Regions from separate parts of the Methylophaga thalassica genome, predicted to be linked through region 2. Evidence: riboswitches for the same ligand, from Rfam matches in the RefSeq annotation. Region 2 holds a riboswitch; each other region holds the start of a gene.
The links. A riboswitch is a leader RNA that binds a small molecule or an ion and turns the genes downstream of it on or off. The one in region 2 is predicted to bind cyclic di-GMP.

Region 1 (4,291 bases), on a different contig from region 2:
GCCATTGTTAAAAAACTCTTTCGTGTTATTGATTGTGCCGTTAATCGCATTATTGATGACACCATAATTTATCAGCCGAGCGTCATTTGACAGCATTCCCCGATTTGTCATCGTGCCAGTGCTAGACAGTGTCATCTCAGCCGAACCAGTATTACTGATGTAATTGTAGTTAGTTAACTGGCCACTGCTTGAAAATGCACCCGTATTATTTATTTGTCGGTTATTAATCAAGGTGCCATTATTCGCTAAGGTACCTGAGTTATTCAGCGTGCCATCGTTCGTTAAGGTGCCCGAAGCACTGTTGGTGAATAAGGTTTCATTATCAAGCTGACTGTAATAGCTCATATTAAACTCACCTTCATTGGTGATGTTCGAGGGTGAATATTTTTGATTGAGCAATTTGCCCTTCAGGTTAAGGGTGCCATCAGATGTATTGATGAGGGTATTAACGTTAGTAAAGTCTGCATAGTCATCAATCAAAAACTGACTGTAATTATTTACTGTGCCGCCATTAACAAATTTACCCTGATCAATAAATTGGCTGTGATTATTGATATCGCCATAATTTGCCATAGTGGAATATAAAGTGGAGGTAAATGTGCTCTTATTGTTCAGCACACCACCATTGGCAAACACACCGCTGTTGAGGATTTGCCCGTTTTTGTTGTTATTTAGAGTGCCAGCATTAGCAAATTGACCACTATCTGAGTTAATCAAGCTACCCGCATTATTGAGTGTGCCGGTTTCGTTATTTTTTATAATGCCGTGATTGGTTAAAGTGCCACCGGTCTGATTGCTGAGTATGCCATTGTTATTCAAACTTGCTGTTGTATGGTTAACAAAACTGGCCATATTAGCGTTGTCGAATCTGCCAGTTTGCTGATTGTTGAACGTACCATGATTATTAACGATGCCATCACCTTGATTATTAAAGGTGAAAGCGTTGGTAAATTGTGCACCACTATTATTGTTGAGTACACCGTTGTTATTGAACGTGGCATCCTTCTCATTAGACATCGTGGCATTGTTGTTTATTGTGCCAGTATTCTCTAGCTTTCCCTTTTTATACTCATTACCAATGTAAGTATTGCCAGATCTATTTACGAAACTGCCATCATTTGTAATCAAACCAGTATTCGTGAATTTATAAAATGTGGTAAATGAATGACTGGCGGTATTGTTTAGTTGACCTTTGTTAAGGAATTGACTCTCATTTTCTACACTAGAGTCATTTTGAAAAATACCTTCATTATTAAAAGATGAACCCAATCTATTATGAAGAAATCTATTATTCTGAAATATGCCTGAGGCTCTGTTTTCAACTCGGCCATAATTGTTATTAAAAAACAATCCCGTATTTTCGTATAGACCCGAGTTTGTAATCTTTCCGGTATTATTCATCGTAGGCAGCGATATACCGTTGTTTGTTACCACCCCATCTTGGCCAATGGAGATATTGCCTCTGTTACGATGCTCACCGGTCATTTCCCATCTACCATTGGTAGAGATATAACCGTCTCTAAAATTTTCAAGGGAATGAGACTTAAAGACGGAGTTACTGCCATTTTGGATAGACGCTTTATTCCAAATATTGCCTCTATAACTATCAAAGGTGGCATTATTCTCGATTAAGTGCTCATTGGTTATCGCACCCCGGTTATCGATTAGGCCATTATTAACTACAATGCCAGAAGTCATATTGGCAAATTCGTTACCACCACCCGATTTAAATAGCTGGCCACCTGCTGTAATAGTTATTTTACTCGCGTTTTTATATCCATCTAATCCGATATAACCATCGCTGACGGTGATTGGGGATGTGTTTGTACCATAGAGTCCTGTGACAGCATGCACAACTGACGGCGCCAGTAAAAATGAGCTGCACAGCAACGTAGTAGAGAGCGACAGAAACTGTCGTTGTTTATTTATCATCACTCGGATTCCTTGCGTTTGTGCAACCCAGCCACCTTGTTAAACAACAAGGCCTGTGGCTTTCCGTCCCTGATTCACACCAAGTTTGGCCGATTAAATAACACGCCGATCATAATGAAATGGGGTTATAGCGACTATCAGCCAAAAGTATGATTTTGTGAGAAAAATAAATACGCAATAAAAAAAGGGAGTCACTGACTCCCTTCTAAATATGGTGTGATAAAAGAAATTAACTTTCTTTCTTATCTTTGCAGGATGGGCGTTTATCACCCTTATGTTTTTTATGGGCCGCTGCAGCTTCTTCCTTGGTCACCTTGCCATCAGCATTAGTATCCATTTTTTCGAAGCGTTTTAATGCTGCCGCTGTGGCTTCCTCTTTTGTAATAACACCATCACCGTTGGTGTCGATATGAGCGAAATATCCTTTTTTATCATGTTTAGCCATATCGTCAGTTGATGCTGGTTCAGCGAATGTCACTGTGCTCATTGCCATCGCGGCTAATACTGAAAAAAGTGCTGTTTTCATCATTAATCCCTCTTGTATTGGTTGGGATTTTTAGATTACGCCGGTCAAAGTTAACAAATGGTTATCACAATAAAAAATCGGAATTATTTTTCGATAGCCGCTTTTATATAGTCGATGGCCTTTGTTATTTGTTGTTCATCTGAAAAACGTCCCAGACTGATGCGTAAGGATGATCCTGCTTCTTCATCCGTCAACCCAATCGCTTTTAATACATGTGAAAGCAAGACCATTTCGCTGTTACAGGCAGAGCCTGTAGAAGCACAGACATTCGGCTGGAGTTTTTCTAATAGCTTATTCGCATCACAACCGATGAATTGCACATTGATATTGCCGGGATGACAATGACTTTGTGTGCCATTTAATTTAAATGGAATATGCGTCGCTTGCAGTTGCTGTAGAAACAAACGTTTCAAATGCGTTAATTGTTCACGGTGAGTTTTTGCTTCTTGTTTTGTGATACGCATCGCTTCAGCAAAACCAACACAGAGAGGCGTGGCCAGGGTGCCTGAACGCATACCAAACTGTTGCCCTCCTCCCTGAATAAATGGTGGTAACTCGGCCTGCAGATCATTTTTGATAAATATCGCGCCAATACCTTTTGGGCCATACACTTTATGTGCAGACAAACTCAGCATATCGACATTCCAGTCTTTCACGTCAATATCCATCGCTTCCGGTGCTTGAGCCGCATCACAATGAAACAGCGCACCTGCCGCATGTGCCATTTCAGCAAAGGTTTTGACATCCTGAATGGTGCCAATCTCATTATTGACCGCCATAATGCAGACCAGCAATGTCTGATCAGACAATAATGATTGATAAGCGTCTACATTAATCAGCCCGGTATTATCGACTGGAATTTCTTTGACTTTGTAACCTAGTTTTGCGGCATAAAAATAGGCGGCATTTTTAATACATTTGTGTTCAATTTCACTGATAAGAATGTCACGACGTTCAGTAGTATTGCCAAATATCACACTGGCAATCGCCTGATTGTTCGACTCCGTCGCACCCGAAGTAAAAATAACCTCTTCACTTGAGGCATTAATGCACTTTTCAATCGTGCTACGCGCAGTCTCAACCGCTGCCGCAGATTGCTGACCAAGCACATGTGCCGTAGAGTGTGGATTGGCAAAAATCTCATGATTGTAGGGTGCCATCGCGCTAACAACGCGAGGCTCTATCGGCGTGGTCGCCTGATAGTCTAGGTAAATTGAACTACCGATTTGCATTGACTGCTCCAAACAAGATCAAACTTACTGTTTGAGGTAAGTTATGACTAGAACATAAGCATGCTATTTATGCTGCCTAGTACATTATCAGAATAAGAATGTGATTAATTATAGGTGTTAAATCCCGAATATAAATACTGAATGTTAAAAATGTTCTGGAATCATTCCATATACTCAGTCATAACACCTATATAGGTTTAGAGCTGACAAAATAGTTATTCATCATATTTAATGACGACTATTTATCAATTCTCCAGCCTTTACCAAGCGATTTATAAATACTGATTAACTTTACTGCAGACTGTGTTTCGCTGACGGCAAGCGAATCTTCCGACTTGAGTCGTGTTCGTTGACTATCCAATACCGGTAAGAAGTCAGTATCCCCTAGCTCAAAACGCTGTGTGGCAATTGACTCGGCCTGCGTTGAGGTCCGTGCGGCATCTTGAAGGCGTTCGCGACGCTGTTCTTCACGGGCAAAATCACTTATGGCGGTTTTTGTTTCTTCAAGTGCCTTCAGCACTGTCAACTGGTAATTAGCCAATGCTGCCTGACTCTTGGCATCATTTTGTTTGATGCGTGCTTGAATACGACCAGTATCAAA
Region 2 (4,291 bases):
AATCATGATGTTATTCGGACCCGGCGTAATGGTGGAAGCAATTGCAAATAATAAAAACGCCGTTACATTCATACACTGATCTCAGGCATAAATAATAAATCTGTCACCCCGACATAGACACCTGCCTGGTTCAGTGCTGTGGTAATTTGTCCCCGATGATGGGTTTGATGGTTAAAAAAATGAATAATCGCCTGAGTGAAATCGACATTCTTTTCGGCAGCAGCTGCCAGACTCGTATAGACCAAGCGTTCTGGCAAAACTGTCTCCTCGAGTGAAGCTGCCCAATCAAGTATCTCCAGATCTAATTCATCACGCGCTTTTTTTAGCTCCGTGAACTCACTGTAAAGTTCCTGATCCAATGCCTTCAGATCAGCTGAAGGAATCTGACCTTTAAATCGGTCTAGCCACATCCGATCGCACAACAATAGATGGTTTAAGGTGCCATGAATGGATTTGAAAAACAGTCCACAGTCGGCCTTGCGATCCTGATCACTTAATTGACTGGCTGCCAGATAAACAGACTGGTTCATCCATTGGTTATAACGTGCCATTAACTCCGCATAAGTCGCGATATCCAACTTCATCACAAGCTCCTTCATTGAGAGCAAAGAAGAAAATTCTAAATCATTCCATCTTATTTTTTTCAATCAAAATCAGTGGCTAAGGCAAGTTTATGATGTCTTTTTTTGAAGGTTTTAGTAATAAAAGTGAAAATCATCCACCGGCAACTCATTGATTATGCAAGTACTTAACGATAGAACAAAAACGCGATTAAGACTGCATAGCAATAGCATAGTCAGAGTTTGTCTTATAGAAAAATGAGCCAAACACTCAGACTTTTGAAAGCCGATCCTATTTGATCCATAGCAGTTGTCAGCGAAGTAGCTACCTTACTGCGCCACCAACGTATCAGCCCGATAAAATGCACCTGCATTTTCACCCAAGACTTTCACTAGTTTGGGCAGTAATGCCGTCATGGTCTCCATCAATTGCCAGGGTGGATTGATGACATAGATGCCCGATGACGTCATACCACGTGTGGAAGCATCCGCATCCAACCCTAGTTCATAGCGTTGTATATGAGTAATGCCACTATTAATCAACTGTTTATCCAGTCGATTAATACGTGCCCTGTCGACCACCGGATACCAGATTGCATACGTACCCGTAGCAAACTTTTTATGGGCTTTCTCGACAGTATGAAACACCTCGTCGTAATCCGATTTGATCTCATAAGACGGGTCAATCAACACCAGTGCCCGACGTGACTCCGGCGGTAATAAACTCAGCAAACCTTTCAAGCCATCTTCTCGCCGTACACGAGCCTGCTTATATTGGCGCAGATTATTGGTCAGGAATACACTGTCTTCCGAATGCAACTCAAAACACCATGCCTGATCCTGAGCACGTAAATATTGCATCGCCAACATGGGTGAGCCAGGGTAAAACGTCAGGTCATTGCCATCATTCACCGTCTTCACTGCCGTCTGATACGCCGCCAACTCTGGCCAGTCCAGATGAAACACCTTCGTAATACCTTTCTGATATTCCTGATTTTTTCCAGCGTGGCCTGAGCGTAAATGATACAAGCCCGCCCCGGAATGGGTATCAATATAACTAAAGGCTTTTTCTTTTTTCACCATATGCTGAAGCAGTTCGATCAGCACAATATGTTTCAGCACATCAGCAAAATTACCCGCATGGAATGAATGACGATAACTTAACAAAGCAGAATCCTACGCAGGTTAATGAAGTTGTTCTGCAAATTATGCCTGTTGGTGGGGGAGTGCGTTGGAAAATGTTATGAGAGATTAGAAGCACATAAAAAATAGCTACCAACTCATCTTCGTCTGAGAAGAGATTTAGACAGTTTCAATAATAAAAGCCTTTAAATTTACTAATCATGACAATTACTTCAAAACCACTCTCTCCTCTCAATACTGTACTAAAGTACAATTTTTATTTTCTTTCCAACAACATAAACTACAATTGCTTCATTATTTTAATAGAGCCAAACTTGGTGTGAGCCAAGGACGGAAAGCTACAGGTCTTCCCCATGGAAAGATGGCTGGGTTGCATGACTTTATGGAAATAGCAATGAAAAAAGTACTAGCTGGTCTAGCAATTATTTTGGGGGTATCCGCACAAGCACACGCTGCAGGTGTCAATTTAGTATCAAACGGCTCATTCGAAAATCCTGATATTCAATCTGGCTCATGGACCATTCTTTATGATGGTGATTTAACCAACTGGGAAGCTGGTGAAGACGGTGTTGAAGTGCGTGATAACAAAGCAGGCACAGCCTATGATGGTGATCAGTTTGTTGAGCTGGATACGACTCACAACAGCAGCATCACACAAACTTTAGCAACAACGGCTGGCTCATCTTATGAGTTATCATTTGCTTATTCTGGTCGCATCAGCCAATCAGCTGATACAAATGCTATTTCTATATTCTGGAATGGTGTGATGGTTGACACCGTTACTGCTATCGGTGGCGCTCAACATGACTGGGTTGTTTACACGTTCTTAGTCGATGCTGTGGGTAATGATATTTTGACTTTCGCAGCCAATGGTCTTGATGACTCATTTGGTGGTAGCTTAGATGCTGTATCAGTGAGTGCTGTTCCAGTTCCAGCGGCAGCCTTCTTATTTGCTCCAGCATTACTTGGTTTTATGGGGTTACGCCGTAAAACTGCAAAAATAGCGTAATAAAGATTAGTTAACTTTCTAGTCTAGAAAAAACAAGCATTTAAGCCTCCAAAATATTTTTTGGAGGCTTTTTTTGCCTGGTTATTGCTGTTATATCAGTTCACTTATTAAAATATTACTATCGATTATCTGAGATCCCACTAAAACTCGATAGCATTCCAGTGATTGACTTTCATCCTGATGAACGAGCTTATTAACAAGCTACTTAATATTCATTCTTAAACAACCTGACCCGGTTTCGCCCATTTCTCTTAGCATCGTACATAGCAAAGTCAGCACAATTTAATAGCCCATCCTCTTCAGTACTATGCACAGGATAGAGCGCCACACCAATACTGGCTCCGACGCTGACAGTTAAATCCTCAAATGTCATGGGGCTTTGCAGTGTCTCCAAAACTTTCTCAGCAACGTGGATGGCGGCCTGTTCATCGCTGACTTTATGCAGCAATACGACAAACTCATCACCACCAAGTCTGGCGACGGAGTCAGGTTTACGGAGACAGCCACGGATTCGTTCGGCACACTGAATCAATACGGCATCCCCCACATCGTGTCCGTGGGTATCGTTAATCGGTTTGAACTCATCCAAATCGATAAACATTAAGGCTAACGCATATTTATCCCGTTCTGCCATGGTCATCGCTAAATGCAGCCGTTCTCTGAACAAGATTCGATTTGGCAACCCGGTCAGTGCATCGTGATGAGCAAGATGCTGAGCGTGTTCTTCCATGACTTTTCTATCGGTAATATCAAAAAACCAAGCCAAAATCATTTGCTTGCTGTGATATTCAATCTGAAGATAGGAGGCGATAACCCATTTCGTTGATTGCTGGCTATCAGGGAAGTAGAGTTCAACTAATTGGTTATTCACCTGCTGGCCATGTTCAATTAACTTCACCGTATCATCATATTCCAATTTATTCGCGTAATAACGTCGAAGCGTCACGCCTAAAGCTTCCTGATGTTTCTTTTCGATTAAAGAGGCATAACTTTTATTCGCAAATACCACTTCTTGTGTGTCGATATCAATGATCGATGCGGCGGTAGGGCTAAAGTCCAACATCATTCGCAAGCGTGATTCGCTTTCTAATGCTTTGATGCGTAGCTTTGCATTTTCCAGGAAGGTTTCACCTGATTTTTTAGCCGCCAGAAAAACAAATAATACAAACAGCACCAGTATGGCACTCATACCATATGTTATCGGTTCCCCTTGCTGAACAAGTATCAGAATATGTGGAATCATAGTGGGAAGAACTAAAGCCACCACCGATCTTCGGTCAACCGAGAGTGAAGCCATACCACCCGAAGCTATCCCGCCAATGGTAAAAGACAAAAATGCCTGATAGGCAATATTGTCTTGAGGCATCAGGATGACCCCACCTATTCCCCAGACAATGCCCGACATCAAAACACTGAAACGAAAGTACTGTAGCCATCGAGTCTGATTAAGTTCTGCTTTGTTATGATCTCTATGCCAGCACACCAACAAAATACATCGTGAGATCAAAACAATCACCAACACCCCGTACCAGCTCAAGGAGGTCAACAGTGACGTCACCGGGAGTTGAACAATAATCAG
Region 3 (4,291 bases), on a different contig from region 2:
TATTTAAATCCAGGGTCAGCATTAAAGTCAATCCCCCATTCCGCAGCATATCCTTGCCCGACTACCGATAATAATATTGCTAGAGATAAAGTTCTTTTCATTAAATATCTGCCACAACCACAAGCTAAGGAACAATCATCACATCACCACTCTCTAGAGTGATGTTTGTCTTCAATTCTTTACCTTTTTTTATCTCAGCGTATTTTACGGGCAGAACTTGTTGCTTAGTTCCATCTCTACGAAGCACAATAATATTGTTCTCTTCTGCGTAAGGCGATAATCCACCCGCTAAACTCAGAGCTTGCATGGCATCTAAAGGTTGATTCATCACAAATGAACCTGGGTTAAGTACTTTTCCTAAAATATGGACCCTATTGCCTTCAACATTAGTGACAGAAACTGTAACAACCGGATCAGCCAAGTATTCGTTGAGTTTTTTAGTTAATTCTTCTTCTACCTCTGCCACCGTTTTATCTTTAGCGACAACTTCCCCTGCTAGTGGAAAGGTAATAACACCATCAGGTAAAACCGTTACTTGTTTTTGCAAAGATTCTTCATTCCATACAGAAATGTCTAAAACGTCTCCTGAATTTAACAAATAACGTTCGGCAGCAAATACGGATGAAGAAAACAGTGAAACGAAGACAATACAGAATAAAATGAAGCGTTTTGGCATGAGGAAAATCCTTATCTATAAATGACATTCAATTTTGATATTAACACTCTATTTTTCAAAAAAAAAGGGAGCTTTTGCTCCCTTTCAATTTGTGACAGTTAAGTTACTGTTAACTTAAATCTTAATTCTTATGCAGCAACTGCTGATTTTCTTCTAAGCCCCAAGAAACCTAATAAGGCAGGAGCAAACAAGAATAATGCTGCTGGTACTGGTACAGCAGATACTGACACATCGTATTTTAAGATGTTAGAGGCTGCATCAATAATATCTAAACCGTAGAAAACGTTCGCAGCTAAAAATGCAGTGAAACTAAAATCACCAGTGATAACAAAGGTTTGTGCACCTGGTAAGTAACTACCGTTAGGGCCGGTGATTTCTCCGAATTTTACTGTTGCGCCTGTTAAAGCTGTGAATGGATTGAAAGACCATTCAATTTTCACGTTGGTAGCTGTATCAGAGGTAAGATCAAATTGTGAATACCAGTTACCAACCTCACCTACAGTACCACCAGCGAGTACAGTACTGTTGTTATTTACATCAACAGATTGTGTTGCGCCACTTGATCCGATACCAGTAAGAGTTAATGTGGCGGCATTGACACCAACCGAAAACATGAGAGCTACTAAAAATAGCATCGCCTTTTTCATAATAAACTTCCTTATGCATAAGTTGAAAAAACAAGCAATGCAACCCAGCCATCTTTAAATTAAAGATCTGTGGCTTTCCGACCCCGCCTCACGACGAGTTTGGCTTTTGTTAAATTACCATATCCATAAGATATGATAATCACCTATCTGACTTTGTCAGATGAGTGAATGATATGGAGCATTGTCCACCCGTGTCTATTGTACCTTGGTACAATTTTGCTATTGGAATTTAAAATCAATTCGCTAATGAATATAAAAAAGGGAGCCTAAGCTCCCTTTTTTATCAAAAACATTGTTTTTATGCTGCAACAGCTGTTTTTCTACGCAGACCCAAAAAGCCTAATAAAGCAGGGGCAAACAAGAATAATGCGGCTGGAACAGGTACTGCAGATACTGAAACGTCATATTTAACTACGCCTGATGTCGCATCAATGATACTCAGGATGTAGCTAGTACCTGCTGTCAACATAGCTGTGAAGCTGAAGTCTTCAGTAATTGCATATGACACAGTGTCACCCAATGTAGCAAAAACTAATGTTGCACCTTTAATTGCAGGGTTAAATGACCATGCGATTACAACAGGTGTATCTGTGTCAGTAGTTAATGAGAACGCTGAACTCCAAGTACTTTTCTTAGAGACAGTACCACCAGCTAAAACAACTGAGCTGCCAGATAAATCAACACTTTGACTTGCGTTAGTTGAACCAGCTTCAGTCAGAGATAACGTCGCGGCGTTAACACTTACTGAAAACAATAAAGCTACGATAAATAGCATCGCTTTTTTCATAATAATTTCCTTATGCATAAGAATTCGAAAAAACAAGCAATGCAACCCAGCCATCTTTAAAATATAGCATTAAAGATCTGTGGCTTTCCGACCCCGCCTCACGACGAGTTTGGCTTTAATTACACAACATCAAACACGTCGACATTGTGTAAGACCAGATATGATCTTGCTACAAAGCCATCACCGTTGATGTCTATTGTTCTGATTGCTATTAAGATACTTATGATAACTAGTATTATCTAGTGTATATGCTTTACACCGATACCTTAACAGTATGTATATAATACTGTGTCTCAAGGTAAGTAACAAGTATATTTAGTAAGTAACATTACTAATTAAAACTAAACGGGCAATTAATAGGCATTTTTACCGACAAACCCTTTGAACAGCGTTAAAAAAATAATCTCAAGATCTAGTAATAGCGACCAGTTCTGAATATATTTGAGATCATAATGCACACGTCCCTGCATTTTATCCAATGTATCTGTTTCACCTCTAAAACCATTTATTTGTGCTAGTCCGGTAATGCCCGGCTTAACTTTATGCCTCAGCATATATCCCTGAATCTGTGCGCGATATTGCTCATTATGCGCTACAGCGTGTGGCCGTGGTCCAACGATGGACATCGACCCACCCAGAGAGTTAAAAAATTGTGGAAGCTCGTCAAGTGAGGTTCTACGCAGGAAACCACCAAAAGGCGTAATTCGGCTGTCATTCTTCTGAGCTTGCGTGACTTTTTCACCATCTTCCGTGACAGTCATTGTACGGAATTTCCATACTTTAATTTTTTCACCATCCACACCATAACGGGTCTGTTTGAAAAATACAGGTCCTTTAGATGTGAACTTCACCCCAGCTGCAATAATCAACATGGGTATAGCGATAATCATCAGAATAATGGAGCTGAGGATAATATCCTCTAATCGTTTCAATATACTATCGATACCAGCAAAGGGCGTTTCATAAACTGAAATAGCCGTAATGCCCTGATAATCCACCCAACGTGAATTAAGAAGATTGAACGTGAACAAGTCTGGTACTAAGTATACTGAGGCGGTGCTGTCTGCCAATAGCTCGGTTATATGCCGTATTCTATGCTCTGCTGACATAGCAAGAGTGATATACACCGTATCCACTTTACCTGCTTTACAGTCCTCAATCAGCTGATTGAAATCACCCACGTTTTTGTTGGTGACGACTAAGTTAGGTTCCGTTTCGACACGTTTTTGTGAGCGGTCATCGTAATAACCTACCAGCCTGAATCCTGACCAGTCCATTTCATTAAATGCACGCTCCAGACGTTTTCCCAAAGTTGTTTCACCAACGATAGCAACGTTTCTGGTGTTGACTCCGCGAGCCCGGAGAATTGCCAACGATGTTCTCACAATGGCATGCCAGGAAATTAATTCAATTGGCGTCAATAAAAACCATAAAAAAACAAAGCTATCCAGATAACTACCAGAGTGAATGAAAAAGATATCAATCATTACCAGAATGAAAACACTGGTAAACCATGAAAACATAACTGCCGAAACTTCTTCTCTCAATGCAGTGCCTCGCCATGAACGATAAGCATCTTGAGATTCGGCAAAAAAGTTAAACAATAGAATAGCGAATAAGAGACTCCATATATAAAGGACATCCCATCCCGCCTTAAAAATATCAAATAAGGCTAAAAAGGTAAGCAGGATAATGCCACTATCAATCAGGCGTGATATCGCATTAATTTTTGCATCATACTGTCTTATCCTGCCTTGAGCCATTTGTTCCTTTTTACCTTATTAGTATTTATTGATATTAAGTAACATCTATACCTTAAGTATAAATGATGCGGGATTAATTCGCTTCGCTCTTATAATAGCTTTCAAGAACAGAGATTAATTTAGGCAACTCATCTTCTTTCAAGCAGTTAATACCTGCAGCAGCTTTTCTACCTCCCCCAGTGTCAAATTGACCTGCAATATAATCAGCTCCTTCTTGACGTATTTTGGGTGCTCTTATGCTTACCACATAAGCAGATGAATCAGGTATTTCAGTGAGAATTAAATGTGCTCGCGAGGGATACTGATTGCTTAAATAATTACTATAGGTACCACTAATACGTCTTGCCCATTTATCATCAGGTAGTGTGATGACTCCCACCGTCTCATTTTCATAGCTGAGCTTTTGTTGTTTGGCCTG

Region 1: it holds a riboswitch for cyclic di-GMP, as region 2 does, so the genes downstream of both, QQL60_RS05540 (beta strand repeat-containing protein) here and QQL60_RS11905 (DUF642 domain-containing protein) in region 2, are expected to answer to the same signal.
Region 3: it holds a riboswitch for cyclic di-GMP, as region 2 does, so the genes downstream of both, QQL60_RS08605 (hypothetical protein) here and QQL60_RS11905 (DUF642 domain-containing protein) in region 2, are expected to answer to the same signal.

What each region holds. Positions count from the first base shown of each region.
Region 1 covers NZ_BSND01000004.1:134,430-138,720, reverse strand. Annotated here, with positions in the region: gene QQL60_RS05540 (beta strand repeat-containing protein) at 1-1,932, opposite strand, end outside; cyclic di-GMP riboswitch class I at 1,951-2,032, opposite strand; gene QQL60_RS05535 (EF-hand domain-containing protein) at 2,162-2,461, opposite strand; gene QQL60_RS05530 (cysteine desulfurase family protein) at 2,542-3,690, opposite strand; gene QQL60_RS05525 (efflux transporter outer membrane subunit) at 3,929-4,291, opposite strand, start outside.
Region 2 covers NZ_BSND01000006.1:191,123-195,413, forward strand. Annotated here, with positions in the region: gene QQL60_RS11890 (LysE family translocator) at 1-72, opposite strand, end outside; gene QQL60_RS11895 (DinB family protein) at 69-584, opposite strand; gene QQL60_RS11900 (23S rRNA (adenine(2030)-N(6))-methyltransferase RlmJ) at 891-1,727, opposite strand; cyclic di-GMP riboswitch class I at 2,001-2,081, shown strand; gene QQL60_RS11905 (DUF642 domain-containing protein) at 2,098-2,712, shown strand; gene QQL60_RS11910 (diguanylate cyclase domain-containing protein) at 2,918-4,291, opposite strand, start outside.
Region 3 covers NZ_BSND01000005.1:299,583-303,873, forward strand. Annotated here, with positions in the region: gene QQL60_RS08590 (porin family protein) at 1-101, opposite strand, end outside; gene QQL60_RS08595 (polysaccharide biosynthesis/export family protein) at 125-676, opposite strand; gene QQL60_RS08600 (hypothetical protein) at 805-1,323, opposite strand; cyclic di-GMP riboswitch class I at 1,359-1,437, opposite strand; gene QQL60_RS08605 (hypothetical protein) at 1,622-2,110, opposite strand; cyclic di-GMP riboswitch class I at 2,148-2,234, opposite strand; gene QQL60_RS08610 (undecaprenyl-phosphate glucose phosphotransferase) at 2,464-3,873, opposite strand; gene QQL60_RS08615 (DHH family phosphoesterase) at 3,947-4,291, opposite strand, start outside.